DNA from 2 places in the uncultured Alteromonas sp. genome. Region 2 is predicted to be linked to the other one. Evidence: predicted binding sites of a transcription regulator. Region 2 holds the regulator's gene; the other holds the start of a gene.
The links. Region 2 encodes sigma-54, which starts transcription at its own class of promoters, with help from an activator protein. Its sites were predicted from a motif close to GTTGGCACGNNNNTNGNNT; they were not measured.

Region 1 (8,100 bases), on a different contig from region 2:
GGGCGGCCTATGCTTTATTATCGGTTGGATAGCATTGGCTGTAGCTGTATTCAAAGGAAAAACTAATGACTAGCATTTTGGCCTATTGTCGCCCTGGCTATGAAAACGACACAGCCAATGAACTGGCTACTCGGTACGGCGAAAAAGAATACTTTGGCTATCCGGTATCAAAATCGAATACGGGCTTTGTGCATTATAATTTGTACGATAATACGAGCCTAGGTAATGCATTGGCATTGTTCGCGGTAAGCGAGTCTATATTTCCCCGCCAATTAATAGGTGTGTTCGCTACGCTTAATGATATTGAAAAAGAGGATAGAGTAGGGCAAGTACTCGACGCGCTAGAAGACGTGTCGCTCGAAGCGCTTACTGGTGCTCATGGTGTATTCGGTGCCATCGATGTTGAATACCCAGATACGGAAGACGGTAAAACCCTTGCGAAATTTTGTAGGAAGTTTACCGTTCCTCTTCGTCAGGCATTAAGAAAGAAGGGCTGGTTATCACCAAAGGAAAACGAGAATAAGCCTAAACTGCATGTTTTCTTCGAGTCTTTTGAAACTTGCTACATAGGCTATAGTCTTGCTGGATATCGCTCTAATGACCATTTAGGCATTTGCCGATTAAAATTTCCGTCCGATTCACCAAGTCGCTCAACCCTCAAGTTGGAAGATGCCTTGGTGAACATGTTAAGTGCTAACGAGCAACGTGAAGTACTTCGCGCTGGCGGTAGAGCAGTAGACTTGGGTGCATGCCCTGGTGGATGGACTTATCAACTAGTTAAACGTGAAATGTACGTTGAAGCGATTGATAATGGGGCTATTGCTGACAGCTTAATGAGCACAGGGCTTGTTGAACACCATGCTGCAGACGGGTTTACTTACAGACCACAATTTGGTCGTGTAGATTTACTAGTGTGTGATATGATAGAGCAACCCGATCGGGTAGCAAAGCTGATGGGTGACTGGTTGGTAAAACATTGGGCCACTCATGCGGTGTTTAATTTAAAGCTACCCATGAAACGACGATATGAAACCGTAATAGAGGCCATGTCGACGTTAATGACCAGATTGAATGCGTTAGACGATGCATTCACTGTCAAGGTAAGACATCTCTATCATGACAGAGATGAAGTTACAGTAACGATTGTACGCACTTCGTGAAACGAGGTGTGTTTTTGTTATTTTTAAAAAAATATCTAATATTCTTATATTATTGATATTTAAATAAAAAATTAATGGTGGCTCGGTTTTTCACAAACGTTTTCAGAGTTTGTGCTAAATAAAGGTGTATCTCTTGTACAGAAATCCTTTATAATCCGGCCGTTTTTTTACTCTGAATCAATGAAAGTGAACTAATGTCAGACTTATCCCTTTACAGAAACATTGGTATTTTCGCCCACGTAGACGCGGGTAAAACTACCACTACAGAACGTATTTTGAAGCTTACTGGTAAAATCCATAAAACCGGTGAAGTACACGACGGTGAGTCAACTACTGACTTCATGGAACAGGAAGCTGAGCGTGGTATTACTATCCAGTCGGCAGCAGTAAGCTGTTTCTGGAAAGATCACCGCTTCAACGTTATCGATACTCCAGGACACGTTGACTTCACAGTTGAAGTTTACCGTTCACTAAAAGTATTAGACGGCGGTATCGGTGTATTCTGTGGTTCTGGTGGTGTTGAACCGCAATCAGAAACTAACTGGCGTTATGCTAACGAATCAGAAGTTGCACGTATTATATTCGTAAACAAATTAGACCGTATGGGTGCTGATTTTTACCGTGTAACTGAGCAAGTACGTAAAGTACTTGGTGCTGTACCACTAGTTATGACGTTACCAATTGGTATCGAAGATGACTTCGTAGGTGTAGTAGACGTATTGACTAAACAAGCATACGTTTGGGATGACACTGGTCTTCCTGAAAACTACGAAATTAAAGACGTTCCTGCAGACATGGTAGACAAAGTTGATGAATACCATGAAATGCTTATCGAAACTGCTGTAGAGCAAGACGATGACCTAATGGAAGCGTACATGGAAGGTGAAACTCCTTCGGTTGAAGACATCAAGCGTTGTATCCGTAAAGGTACACGTGACCTTGCTTTCTTCCCTACGTTCTGTGGTTCTGCATTCAAAAACAAAGGTGTTCAATTAGTACTTGACGCTGTTGTTGACTACTTACCATCTCCTACAGAAGTTGATCCTCAGCCTCTTATGGATGAAGAAGGTAACGAAAATGGCGAACATGCAATCGTATCTGCTGATGAAACGTTTAAAGCGTTAGCATTTAAGATCATGGATGACCGTTTCGGTGCACTAACATTCGTACGTATTTACTCTGGTAAATTGAACAAGGGTGACACCATCCTTAACGCATTTACGGGTAAAACTGAGCGTGTTGGCCGTATGGTTGAGATGCAAGCTGACGAACGTATTGAGTTATCTAGCGCACAAGCGGGTGACATCATTGCTATCGTAGGCATGAAGAACGTACAAACTGGTCACACACTTTGTGATCCGAAAGATCCAGTAACACTAGAGCCAATGGTTTTCCCAACGCCAGTAATCTCGATTGCTGTTCAGCCTAAAGATAAAGGCGGAAACGAGAAAATGGGTATCGCTATCGGTAAGATGATTGCAGAAGATCCTTCGTTCCAAGTTGAAACTGATGAAGATTCAGGCGAAACCATCCTTAAAGGTATGGGTGAGCTTCACTTAGACATCAAAGTAGACATTCTTAAGCGTACTTACGGTGTAGATCTTATTGTTGGTCAACCTCAAGTTGCTTACCGTGAAACTATCACTCAAGAAATTGAAGATAGCTACACGCATAAGAAGCAATCTGGTGGTTCTGGTCAGTTCGGTAAAATCGACTACCGCATCAAGCCTGGCGAAGCGGGTTCTGGCTTTACGTTCACATCATCTGTTGTTGGTGGTAACGTACCGAAAGAATTCTGGCCTGCAGTTGAGAAAGGCTTTAAGTCAATGATGGGCGAAGGTGTTCTAGCTGGCTTCCCAGTACTAGACGTTGAAGTTGAACTTTTTGACGGTGGCTTCCACGCAGTGGATTCATCAGCAATCGCGTTCGAAATCGCTGCTAAAGGCGCTTTCCGCCAATCTATTCCTAAAGCGGGTGCACAACTTCTTGAGCCAATCATGAAAGTTGACGTATTTACGCCGGAAGATCATGTTGGTGATGTAATCGGTGACCTTAACCGTCGTCGTGGTATGCTAAGCGACCAAGAAGCTGGTTTAACTGGCGTTCGCATTAAAGCAGACGTTCCGTTATCAGAAATGTTCGGTTACATCGGTTCACTACGTACAATGACATCTGGTCGTGGTCAGTTCTCTATGGAGTTCTCACACTACGCAGCTTGTCCACAAAACGTAGCTGACAAAGTAATGGAAGAAGCTAAAGCACGTAAAGCAGCTAAGTAATTAGCTACTAACTAGGTAAGCATTCATGCTTACCTTAGTGTTAAGCATATAAAAGCCCGTCTGGAATACCAGACGGGCTTTTTTGTTGCTAAATGCTAATTAATACATCTTGTAGGGTAAGAACTTTCCAGACATCACCACACTTACGCGGTCACCTTTAGGATCGTTCTCGCGTTGCAAATCCATTGAGAAATCGATAGCGCTCATTATGCCGTCTCCAAATTCTTCATGAATAAGTTCTTTTAAGGTTGTGCCATAAACACTGACTAATTCGTACCAGCGATAGATAAGCGGGTCGGTAGGCACTTCGGTCGGCAACGAACCTTTATAAGGCGCAATTTGTAACCAAGCAATGGCTTCATCACTCAGTTCTAGCATTTCGCCCACGGCTGTCGCTTGTTCTTTAGTCATCGCCATTTGCCCTAAACACGCGGCGGTACTCCATTCTTTTGATTGTCCTACCGCTTGGGCAATTTCACTCCATTTAATGCCTTTAGAAATTTTTGAAGACTGGATCATGTCGGTAACTTGAGTTCGATTGGTAATCATTGCATTTCCTTTTTTGAGTGATACGGGTTATTGATAAAAGTTAGTTGTTGCCATAAAGCAGTATGAAGGTAATTACATTACTAATAACTAACAGCAGGGACAGTCCCTGCCAGAATTTAAGTGGGTGACGTTGTATTAATGGCGCGGTCACGCGGTTAAGAAAAGCGGGGCTAGGGTGTCGAAGGTGATAGGTAAACTCAGATAAGCTAGCAAAACGCTTTTCAGGATTAGGCTGTAATGCTCGTTTCAGCGTGGCATCTATCCAAGCTGGAATAGGCCGTCTATCATCAAGCACCGATTGGTATTTGAGTTTGTGCTGCGCCGCCACGGTCCGGGTTTTGGCTACTTGTGTGCCATAAGGAAAGCGGTCGCTGAGTAAGTAATAGGTGAGTACGGCAAGAGAATAAAGGTCGGATTGATCACAGCCACTATCGCCTAAGAAGTATTCTGGAGCAACATAAGCTGCGGTGCCCATAATATCACTCTCTTGTTCAAATAATGCGTCACTAATGCCAGCAACACGGGCCGAACCTAAATCTATTATTTTGCAGTTGCCTGAAGCTTCAATCATGATATTTTCAGGGCGAATGTCTTGATGCAGTAGCCCTTCTCGGTGCATGGCCATTAAGCCTTGTGCTACCTGCTCAATAATACTTCGCACTTTTTCAACATCTGGCTTAGGGTTATCGGTTAGCCACTGGGTTAAGTTCTGCCCTTCAATATATTCGCTAATGGTATACATACATGAAGGCGGCTGAATACGAGTAGGTACGTTAATTACATGGTTGGATTTAATTCGTCGTGCCAGCCATTCTTCTAATGCAAAGTGTTCAAGGTAGTCGCTGTCTTGTGCCAGTTCAGTAGAGGGTATTTTAATAACGATATGTGCTTTGGTATTTTCATCCCACGCTAGGAAAACATGGCTTCTAGCTGACTGGTATAGCTGTCGCTCAATGCGGTAGCCATCTATTGTCTCGCCCACATTCAACTGTTTAATAATGGGAAGTGACGTTTCATCAACAGCATATTCCGGTGTTAAAAACTTGCCATCGCCCACGCTCTCTACCGTTATAAATTGGCAAGAAACGTTATCATTACTGTTGTTTTCTAACGCAAGATCTACAAGGCGTTGCGCGAGGGGCTTGGCGCTCTTTTTTGCAATAGAAGCTTTTGGAATAGAAGTGTTTTGACTAGAAGTGCTATGAGTAGAAGCGTCATTCTCAGATGCATAAACCGGCGATATAAGTGAGGCAAGCGTAGGGGATGAAACATATTCATAAACGCCATCTGTCATTAGAACAAGGGTATCGCCTGCTTTTAGCGGGACCGCGAGGTAATCAATGTCGACATTCGCATGCACACCCAGTGCATTAGCGAGATAAGACTCATGCTTAGAGTGGTTTACTCGATGAGATTGGGTGAGTACTTGTATCCTATCGTCAGAATACAAACAGACTCTAGCATCACCCACATGGAATATATGTGCCGTATCGCCTTTAACGATAACCGCAGAAAAAGTGCATACATAGCCCTTATCAGGGGTATAGCAAAAAGGGCTTTGCTGGGTTTTGGTATATAAAGTGGCATTAATACTTTGTATAACGTTTTTAGCACTTTGCACCACTCCCCAGGTTTCAGGGGTACAATAGTATTGTTTTATGAAATCTTTAATTGCTAAATCACTGGCGATTTGGCTAACCGTACTGCTACTTATGCCATCGGCAAGTGCAAAGGCGGCGCCTTTTAATGATAAAGCTGGGTTGTTACTAGCTGGAATAAACGCATCGCAAGCGTCCTGATTTATAGGCTTAACGCCGGCGCTACTGCATTCGCTATAGTGAAGTGATAAGGATTGAATCTGCATATTAAAAAAGCCCGATACAGAGGAAACGTACCGGGCTTGCTAACTTATACTGTAGCGGCTTTTGCTGGCGCTTTTTCAGCAACAGCAATTTTACGCTTAGGTGCAGTTTTAACGTGTGTGCTGTAAATCGTTAAACCTGTAAACGCTAAACCACCAACAAGGTTACCTAGCGCTGTTGGAATTTCATTCCACACGAAGTAATCCATGATAGAGAACTCACCACCCATGATAAGACCAAATGGGAATAAGAACATGTTCACAACAGAGTGTTCAAAACCCATGAAAAAGAACAGCATGATAGGCATCCACATGGCCAATACTTTACCGCTCACATGAGTAGAGATCATCGCGCCAACTACGCCAAGTGATACCATCCAGTTACACAACATGCCGCGAATAAAAATAGTAAACCAACCTGCAGTACCATGTTCTGCGTAACCCAATGTTCTTGCTTCTCCAATACTAGCTACTTTAGCAGCAATAGCGCCACCATCTACGTTGTAACCCATGGTGAAAATAAAAGACATCATAAAGGCAACAGTCAGTGCGCCACCAAAGTTACCTAAAAACACTAAGCCCCAGTTACGTAAAATTTGTTTAGGGGTAACACCCGGTCGCTTAGCAAGCCAAGCAAGTGGGGTTAATACAAATACACCCGTTAATAGGTCGAAGCCCATTAAATACAGCATACAAAAACCAACCGGGAACAAAACGGCCCCCAGTAAGAAGATGCCGGTTTGCACCGCAATTGTAATAGCAAATACAGCCGCTAACGCTAATATTGCGCCAGCCATAAATGCGCGGATCAGCGTATCTCGTGTAGACATGTAAATTTTAGATTCACCGGCATCTACCATTTTCGTAGCAAACTCGGCGGGAAGTAAATAAGCCATAATTAATCACCCTGATTTGTAATTTATTTAAAATAACGAGCCACATCACTGCTTTCATCGATAGAACAAACGAACAAAAAAAAACGTCCACACCATTCCCTGTTTCCAAAGAAGGTTGTGGACGTCTTTATCCAATTCGATAGATTGTGTTAGCCAGTTTACAAACCGACTCGTACTGTTAAAAGATTAGCGAAAATAGTGCCAAAAAATCATTTTAATGATAACTCCAATTAAATCATTGGGTTATTATTATTTAGTTACGCTAACAAATGATTAAAGTAATCAGCTTCAAACCACAATGGTGCAAATGAAGTGCTAGGGTGCACCGAATTGGTGGTTAATAAACCAAAATTCCACCCCACACTTTTTATTGTTGACTGACTCTAGCGTTATTTGGCTTTGGTTTGCTTTAAGTCTTTTTTCAACGCAGCAAATGTATCTTTTATTGTTCGTTCTTTTTGCCTTCGGCTATCGCGACTTTCATCTGTGGCACTTTGATATAGTGCATGTTCAAAATCTTGGGTGAGCGAGTTAAATAGCGAGGCCGCCTTTGTTGGCAAAAAAGGTTTCACTTGTTTGAAGTATGCGGTGCTTCCTTTGTTCTCTCGCGCTACCTTAGTAAAATTCGACACCAACTCAACAGCGTTTAAATAAATGTGTTGATGTGCAGGCACGGTCGACTTCTTTCTAAGAGGAAAGAACAGCACAAGCAGAAAAATACTGACTATCCCCAGAAGAATCAAAAAGAAGAACGTCATTTTCTTAGAGGTTAAATCGCCAAGAAGCTTTTTTAATAAATCAGTTTGAGTTTGATTGTCAAAACCCAGAACTAATCTACTCCACTGATAATCAAGTTGGCGAAACCATCCTCTGATAGATAAAAACAGTTCAGCTGAATTTAAATTCTTAAACATACCTTCACTGCGAGTTTCATTAAAATCGGCTAACGCTTGTTCTAATCCAAAGGTAATGCGTGATGGTGCCACCATACTAGTAGGATCGTACGAGACCCAAACGCCGTCTATTAATGCTTCTACCCAAGCGTGGGCATCGTATTGGCGAACTTGTATTACGTTGTCACTTAATAATTCGCCACCTTGATAGCCTGTCACCATACGAGCAGGAATGCCCGCAACCCGAAGGGCAAACACCATGGCGCTGGCATAGTGAGCACAAAAACCCGCCTTTGCTTCAAACATAAAGGTGTCGATGGGCGAGTTCGGCATAGCGTCAGGTTGTAAGGTGTAACTAAACCCGTTGGTTTTAAAGTGGCGTAGAATATCTTCGGCAATACTTCGCTCACTGTGCGCATTTGCTTTTAGCTGCTTTACCCACGCTTGAGTACGTACGTTGCT
Region 2 (8,100 bases):
TTCACCAATTACCCGTTTGTCTGCCAAAATATAAATATAATCGGCAATAGTGAGCACTTCAGTCACGTCGTGGGTTACCACTACGCTGGTTAAGTTTAGTGCGTCATTAAGCCCTCTGATTAATTTAACCAGTACACCCATTGAAATCGGATCTTGGCCGGCAAAAGGTTCATCGTACATAATAAGGTCTGGGTCTAACGCAATAGCTCTGGCTAATGCTGCACGACGTGCCATACCGCCAGAAAGTTCGCTTGGCATGAGTTGCGCTGCGCCTCTTAGGCCTACAGCCTGTAGCTTTAATGCGACAGTTGTGGCGATAAGATCTTCCGATAACTTGGTGTGTTCACGCAGCGGAAACGCCACATTGTCAAAAACGGTCATGTCTGTGAACAAAGCACCGCTTTGAAAAAGCATGCTCATTCGACGACGTGCTTGATAAAGCTCTTTACGGCTCATAGCGACAACAGAGTCGCCATCAAACTGTATATCACCTTCATCTGGTGTTAATTGCCCGCCAATAAGGCGCAGTAAGGTGGTCTTCCCTATACCGCTGGGGCCCATAACGGCCGTAATTTTTCCTTTCGGAATGCTCAGCGTAATACCGTCATAAATAACACGGTCTGCGCGTCGAAAGGTTAGGTTGTCTATCTCGACTAAATGGTCCATAGCGATTTTATTTATCGACCCTTGAATAATAAGTGATACCAGCAAAGCAAGTAATGATGCACATCACTCACTTCCTATAGATGTAAGGTTTAAGCTACTTAAGTCGCCTTTAACGCTATACTGTTTTCCATAACGGCTTTACATAACAGCTAAAGCCAAGGCAAGTTCTATGCCTTTGAGTACGTTAAATCGATAAAGTTTACTGAGCAGTGTAATTTAGTGACATTGTACGCTTTTTCAAGCGCGGCACAAAAGCAAAACGTTACAAGTTATGTTCGATTTATTCGAATTTACAAAATTCGAATAATTTTCAATCAGTAAGCACGATCAAAGGGGCACTTAATACCACCTTTCCTAAAATAAGCGATAGTTCCCATAGGCAAATGGCATTGTTTTTGCGACAATCTTGTGAAATTCCTAACTATGCTGGTTGTTGTGCTTTTAAACGTAGTCATTTTTTTAGTTGGACTGATTGTACTTAGCTGGAGTGCAGACCGTTTTGTTTACGGTGCATCAGCGTTCGCCAAGAATATTGGTATGGCGCCCATGATGATAGGCTTAACCATTGTCGCAATGGGGTCGTCTGCACCTGAAATTGTGGTGTCAGCTGCGGCATCTATTAACGGTAATATGAATACCGCCGTAGGGAATGCATTAGGCTCAAATATTACCAATATTGCCCTTGTGCTTGGTATTACTGCACTAGTCAAACCGCTTCTTGTTGCGTCCTCTACGTTAAAGCGTGAACTCCCCGCCCTGCTTGTAATTACCATCATTGCCGTGGTTTTTCTTTTCGATGGCGAGCTTACTCATCTGGAAGGTATTATCCTTATTAGCCTCTTCGTGATTGTTTTAGGCCTAATGGGCTGGCTATCTATGAAAGTAGATAAAGAAGACCCGTTAGTAAGTGAGACAACAGATGAAATCCCTAACGATGTGCCCACCTCTTCCGCTGTTTTCTGGATTGTCGTTGGTCTAATACTGTTACCGTTAAGTGCACACTTCTTAGTGGGTTCAGCAGTAGAAATAGCCCAATACCTAGGCATGTCAGATTTAGTTATCGGCCTGACCATTATTGCGTTGGGCACAAGTTTACCCGAACTGGCTGCCAGCATTGCTGGCGTGCTTAAAGGGGAAGATGATTTAGCGTTAGGCAATATTATTGGTTCTAATATTTTTAACTTGCTTGCTGTATTAGGCATGCCTGGCCTAATAGCGCCTGGCACATTAGACCCCGATGTGTATAACCGCGATATGTTCGTTGTACTCGGGTTAACCCTATTGCTATTTTTGTTTAGTTTCACCTTAATGGGTAATCGACGAATAAGCCGAAGAAATGGCGGCTTATTGATTGCTTGCTTTATTGGTTATCAATTTTGGCTTTTTGCGTAATGTCACAAGAAAATAGCTTCATCACTTCAGCCAAGCGCGTTATAGAGATTGAAGCGCAGGCAATTTCAGCGCTTTCATCGCGTATGAACGATGATTTTGTTACCGCATGTAATTTATTACAAAACTGTGTGGGCAAAGTTGTCGTGTGTGGAATGGGTAAATCTGGGCATATCGGGCATAAGATAGCAGCAACGCTTGCCAGTACCGGAACACCTTCGTTTTTCATGCACCCAGGTGAAGCCAACCATGGCGACTTAGGCATGCTGAGTAAAGGTGATGTGCTACTCGCTATTTCTAATTCTGGTGAAACCGCAGAGCTAGTCAATTTACTGCCCATTGTGAAGCGGTTAAATGTGCCTGTTATAGCAATGACCAACAGCGTAACCAGTTCATTAGGACAGCACGCAGACGTGGTGTTGAATATCAGTGTAGAAAAAGAAGCGTGTTCTTTAGGCTTAGCACCTACCTCTAGTACCACCGCTACCTTGGTAATGGGTGACGCCCTTGCCGTGGCCCTACTTGATCGTAAAGGTTTTACCTCTGACGACTTTGCGCTTTCTCACCCGGGTGGCAGCTTAGGCAGAAAATTACTGCTGAAAGTGAGTGACATCATGCTAACTGGTAGCGAATTACCCTTGGTAGACGAAAACGCCTTGGTTGCCGAAGCACTATTGGAGATATCCAAAAAGGGGCTGGGTATGACCGGTGTTATCGATAGCGATGGCGTTTTAATTGGAATTTTCACCGATGGTGATTTACGTCGTATTTTAGATGCCCGCATAGACTTGCATACTGCCACGGTTACGCAGGTGATGACTAAAGGCGGTAAAACAACAACGCCTGAACAACTCGCCGTAGAAGCGCTAAATGTAATGGAAACTCATAAGATAAGTGCGCTTATGGTAACGGATGAAGCCCGCAAGCCTGTAGGCGCATTCAATATGCACATGCTACTTAAAGCGGGAGTTTTATAATGCGCGACACCCAAACAACCGTAAATACACTTTATACCGCTATGCCAACGGCGTTGTATTCCTCGTTAACACAAGTTCGATTATTAGTCTGTGATGTGGACGGTGTGTTTTCAGATGGCCGTATTTACCTTGGTAATGCTGGCGAAGAGTTAAAAGCATTTCATACCCGCGATGGCTATGGTGTTAAAGCGCTTGTGAATTCAGGTGTGGCAGTGGCGGTCATTACGGGCAGGCGCTCTGCCATTGTGGAAAATAGAATGAAAGCGCTGAATGTCGCACACATTGTGCAGGGTGAAGAAAATAAATCTGACGCCCTTGCTGAACTGATGGCTCGCTTATCACTTAAGCCCGAACATGTGGCGGTAGTTGGTGACGATATGCCTGATACGGGCATGTATCCTCACGCTAATGTAAGAATTGCGGTAAAAGACGCCCACCCTGTGGTTGCACAGCAAGCGAATTGGATCACCACGTTGCCCAGCGGCTTCGGGGCCGTTCGCGAAATATGTGACACCTTGCTTCAAGCAAACGACAAGCTACACGGAATTCAAGGTGCTAGCGTATGAAGGTATTAGGTTTTGACCGATTAGGCTTAAGTATTTCGGTGTTATTTATATTGGCATCCGCCCTGTATATTCCTATTTGGATGGACGAAGATCCTGCTCAGCAATCTGATCAAGGGCCGGACGCATTAAAGCCTGCATATAAAGCCAAAAACCTAACGACCACCTTATATAATCAAGAAGGACAGCTAAATCACAAAGTATTTGCAGCGTCGATGGAACATTACGACCAATTGGGCTTTGTTTTATTCCAAAAGCCCAGATATACATTGTATACCGACGATGCACAGTCACCGTGGGAAGTTACCGCGACAGAAGGCACTTTGTATAATAACGAATTGATACAGCTAGAAAATAATGTCGTTATTGAAAACCAAAGTGTCGATGACTTTGTAAGAACAATACGCACAGCGTTTATAGAGATAAACCTGTACACTAAGCAAATGACATCTGATCAGCCCGTGGAAATACGTGGCTTACAATATGTGATTAACAGCAATGGGTTTAACGCTAATTTGCGTACCCAGGAATACGAGTTAATAGACCATGTACAAACCATTTATTCGCCTAGCCACTAAAGCATTAGCGACCAGCCTCGCTGTTAGCCTATTCGCTACTGTGGCTATAGCGGCTGAAAGCGACTTTAACAAACCGATTAAAGTTGACTCGAAATCGCAATTCGTTGACGGTAAAAACAAAACCTCATTGTTTAAAGATGATGTGCGGATTACTCAAGGTTCTTTGGTGATAAATGCCGATGAAGTTGAAGTGATTGCCAGCGAAGGTGATGGACGAGAGATATTCGTGGCTCGCGGCAAACCAGCCAGCTATTCGCAAAAACTTGAAGACGGTGCTCCTGTCACAGCGAAGGCCAATGAAATTCGCTATGAAGTAGTAAATCGAACTATTTCTTTACAAGGAAATGCTGAGCTACAGCAAGACACCAGTAAAGTACAAGGCGACAAGATTACCTTCGACATGGTCACTGAACAATTACTTGCAACAGGCGGCGAAGACGGCGAAGGTGGCAGAGTCACTACCGTATTTACCCCTGAGGCAATACGTAAAGCGTCATCGAATAACGAAGACGATAAGGCGGACGACAATTAATCATGGCAACGTTGAGCGCACAGAGCCTTGCAAAGGCGTATAAAGCACGTCAAGTGGTTCGCGATGTAAGCTTATCAGTATCGACGGGGCAAATCGTTGGATTACTCGGCCCGAATGGTGCCGGTAAAACGACTACCTTCTACATGATTGTTGGCTTAGTTCCTCTAGATAAGGGCAAAATCAGTATTGATGACAGCGAATTAACCCACGAGCCCATGCACGAACGTGCTCGCCGCGGTATTGGGTATTTGCCGCAAGAAGCCTCTATTTTTAGAAAATTGACGGTGTTTGAGAACATCATGGCTATCTTGCAAACCCGTAAAGGGTTAAGTTCATCAGAACAAGAACAAGAAGCCGATGCGCTACTTGATGAATTTAATATCAACCATATACGTAATAGTACGGGTATGAGTTTATCCGGTGGTGAACGCCGCCGAGTAGAAATCGCACGAGCATTAGCAGCCGATCCGCAATTTATTTTGCTTGATGAGCCATTTGCTGGTGTTGATCCTATATCGGTTAATGATATAAAGAAGATCATTCAACATCTTCGTGACAGAGGAATTGGAATCCTCATCACCGATCACAACGTAAGAGAAACACTGGATGTGTGTGAGAAAGCGTATATTGTGAGCCAAGGCGAACTCATCGCGCAAGGGACGGCAGAACAAGTTTTAAGTAATCAGAAAGTAAGGGATGTATACCTAGGAGAACAATTCAGGCTATAGTTACTGTAACCGAATTGTCATTTTCAGTTTTAAGCACGGGTATATTCACAACAAGAGTTTAAAAATAAGACGTAGATGAAACCATCTTTACAGCTAAAGTTCAGTCAACAACTTACCATGACACCGCAGTTGCAGCAGGCAATCAAGCTGCTGCAGTTGTCTACGCTCGACCTGCAACAAGAGATTCAGGAAGCACTTGACTCAAACCCTCTTTTAGAAGTTGAAGAAGGCGGTGATGACCACCCTGTTGAGAAAAACAACATGGACGGCGACGACCCTTCTGTAGAAGCTGCTCCTACTGCTTCTAGCGATTCATTAGAAGCTGGTGACGCGCTTGAAAAGAACGATCTTCCCGACGAGTTGCCAATCGACAGCACATGGGATGAGTATTACTCGGCCTCTTCTGCCCCCGCTCCTGGCCCATCGAATAATGATGACGACCAATTGTTTCAGGGTGAAACCACCGACAATATTCAAGACCATTTGCTTTGGCAGATGCGCTTAACCCCGTTTTCAGATACAGACCGCGCCATTGCTACCGCCATTATCGACTCAATTGATGAATCTGGTTACCTTAACGTACCCATTGAACAGATTTTAGAATCGGTAAACTCTGACGATGTTGAAGAGTTGGTAGAAATGGACGAAGTTGAATGTGTACTAAAACGTATTCAAATGTTCGACCCTATTGGTTCAGGTTCACGTACACCGCAAGAATGTTTGCTCGTGCAGCTTCGCCAGTTCTCAGACGATACGCCATGGCTTACCGAAGCCAGACAGCTTATTAATGAGTACTCAGACCTGCTGAGCAGCAAAGATTACCGTACGTTAATGCGCAAGAGTCGTTTGAAAGAAGATCAACTTCGTGAAGCCATGCGCTTATTGCAAACGTTGAATCCTCGTCCTGGCAGTGCATTAATTACCAAAGAACCCGAATACGTTATTCCTGATGTTTCGGTAAACAAAAAGAATGGCCGTTGGGTGGTGGAACTTAACCCCGATAGCCTGCCTAAATTAAGCGTAAATCAACAATACGCTGCCATGAGCCGACGCTCTAAAAATAGCAGCGATTCGCAATTTATTCGCTCGCATATGCAAGAAGCCAAGTGGTTTATAAAAAGCCTTGAGTCAAGAAACGACACCTTGATGAAAGTAGCAAACTGTATTGTGCAGCAACAAATGGGCTTTTTCGAGCACGGCCCAGAAATGATGAAACCAATGGTGCTAAATGATGTCGCAGAAATGGTAGATATGCATGAATCCACCATTTCACGAGTCACCACGCAAAAGTATATGCATACCCCTCGTGGCATTTTCGAGTTGAAATATTTCTTCTCTAGCCATGTAGCAACGGAATCTGGTGGTGAGTGTTCATCTACCGCTATTCGCGCACTAATTAAAAAGCTTGTGGCAGCGGAAACGCCCAGCAAGCCATTAAGCGATAGCAAGATTGCTCAATTGTTGGCCGAAAAAGGCATTAAAGTAGCCCGGCGAACAATAGCAAAATACCGGGAATCGTTATCGATTCCGCCGTCAAACCAACGCAAAAGCCTTATTTAAAGGCCTTGATAATTTAAGGAAGACGAAATATGCAAATCAACCTTACCGGTCATCATGTCGAAATTACTGATTCTTTGCGTAGCTATGTCGATACTAAGTTCAGCAAACTAGAGCGTCACTTTGATCACATATCTAATGTGCATGTCATCCTGAACGTCGAAAAACTCAATCAAAAAGCCGAAGCCACCATGCACCTTAGCGGCGCAGAAGTGTTTGCTTCATCTCATAATACAGACATGTATGCGGCGATAGACAGCATGATCGACAAACTCGACAGGCAAGTTATCAAGCATAAGGAAAAGCTGAAAAAGCACTAAATATTAGTATGGAAATTCAAGCCATAGTAAGTTTGGACCGCACCGAGTGTGCGGTTCAATGTAACAGTAAAAAACGTATTCTAGAGATTATTAGCGACATTGCTGCTAAAAATAATCCCGACATCGATCAGGCTAGTGTATTAAATAGTCTACTAACCCGTGAACGAATGGGGAGTACGGGTATTGGCAATGGTATTGCTCTGCCCCACGGTCGATTACCGGGCTTAGAACACGTTATCGCCATTATTGTAACCAGCAACCCTGCCATCGATTTTGATGCGCTTGACGATCAGCCCGTAGATATATTCTTTGCCCTATTAGTGCCAGAAGAGAAAACAGAAGGTCACTTACAAACACTCGCTACCGTGGCGGGTAAGCTAAGTGATAAAGAAACGGTGAAAGCCATTAGGCGGGCCTCCACCAGTGATGACATCATTACGGCTTTAAGCTAAAAAAGCACTGCACCATATTTTAAAAGGGAGAAATGCAGGTGAAACTGATTATTATCAGTGGTCGATCCGGTTCAGGAAAATCAGTTGCGCTACGTGCCCTTGAAGATTTAGGTTACTATTGCGTAGATAATATTCCGGTTAACCTTCTCCCTACTCTGACCCATACCGTGGTTGATGAATATGACCAAGTTGCGGTAAGTATCGATGTAAGAAACCTACCCAAAAATCCAGCGGACTTGGTAGAGATCTTAGATTACCTACCCTCATCGTGGTCTATGACCATTGTGTACATCGACGCGAGTGACGATGTACTGGTGAAGCGTTTCAGCGAAACCCGC

Region 1: the regulator sigma-54 is predicted to act here: its motif matches at 6,933-6,951, upstream of AAC006_RS19545 (formate/nitrite transporter family protein).

What each region holds. Positions count from the first base shown of each region.
Region 1 is NZ_CAXBMP010000039.1:20,086-28,185, forward strand. It holds gene AAC006_RS19520 (DUF423 domain-containing protein) at 1-73, shown strand, start outside; gene rlmM (23S rRNA (cytidine(2498)-2'-O)-methyltransferase RlmM) at 66-1,160, shown strand; gene fusA (elongation factor G) at 1,355-3,439, shown strand; gene cynS (cyanase) at 3,539-3,988, opposite strand; gene AAC006_RS19540 (bifunctional protein-serine/threonine kinase/phosphatase) at 4,029-5,852, opposite strand; gene AAC006_RS19545 (formate/nitrite transporter family protein) at 5,897-6,745, opposite strand; gene AAC006_RS19550 (DUF3488 and transglutaminase-like domain-containing protein) at 7,135-8,100, opposite strand, start outside.
Region 2 is NZ_CAXBMP010000003.1:186,905-195,004, reverse strand. It holds gene mlaF (phospholipid ABC transporter ATP-binding protein MlaF) at 1-666, opposite strand, end outside; gene AAC006_RS03945 (calcium/sodium antiporter) at 1,102-2,058, shown strand; gene AAC006_RS03940 (KpsF/GutQ family sugar-phosphate isomerase) at 2,058-3,032, shown strand; gene kdsC (3-deoxy-manno-octulosonate-8-phosphatase KdsC) at 3,032-3,598, shown strand; gene lptC (LPS export ABC transporter periplasmic protein LptC) at 3,595-4,173, shown strand; gene lptA (lipopolysaccharide transport periplasmic protein LptA) at 4,142-4,705, shown strand; gene lptB (LPS export ABC transporter ATP-binding protein) at 4,708-5,433, shown strand; gene AAC006_RS03915 (RNA polymerase factor sigma-54) at 5,509-6,993, shown strand; gene hpf (ribosome hibernation promoting factor) at 7,023-7,310, shown strand; gene ptsN (PTS IIA-like nitrogen regulatory protein PtsN) at 7,319-7,762, shown strand; gene rapZ (RNase adapter RapZ) at 7,801-8,100, shown strand, end outside.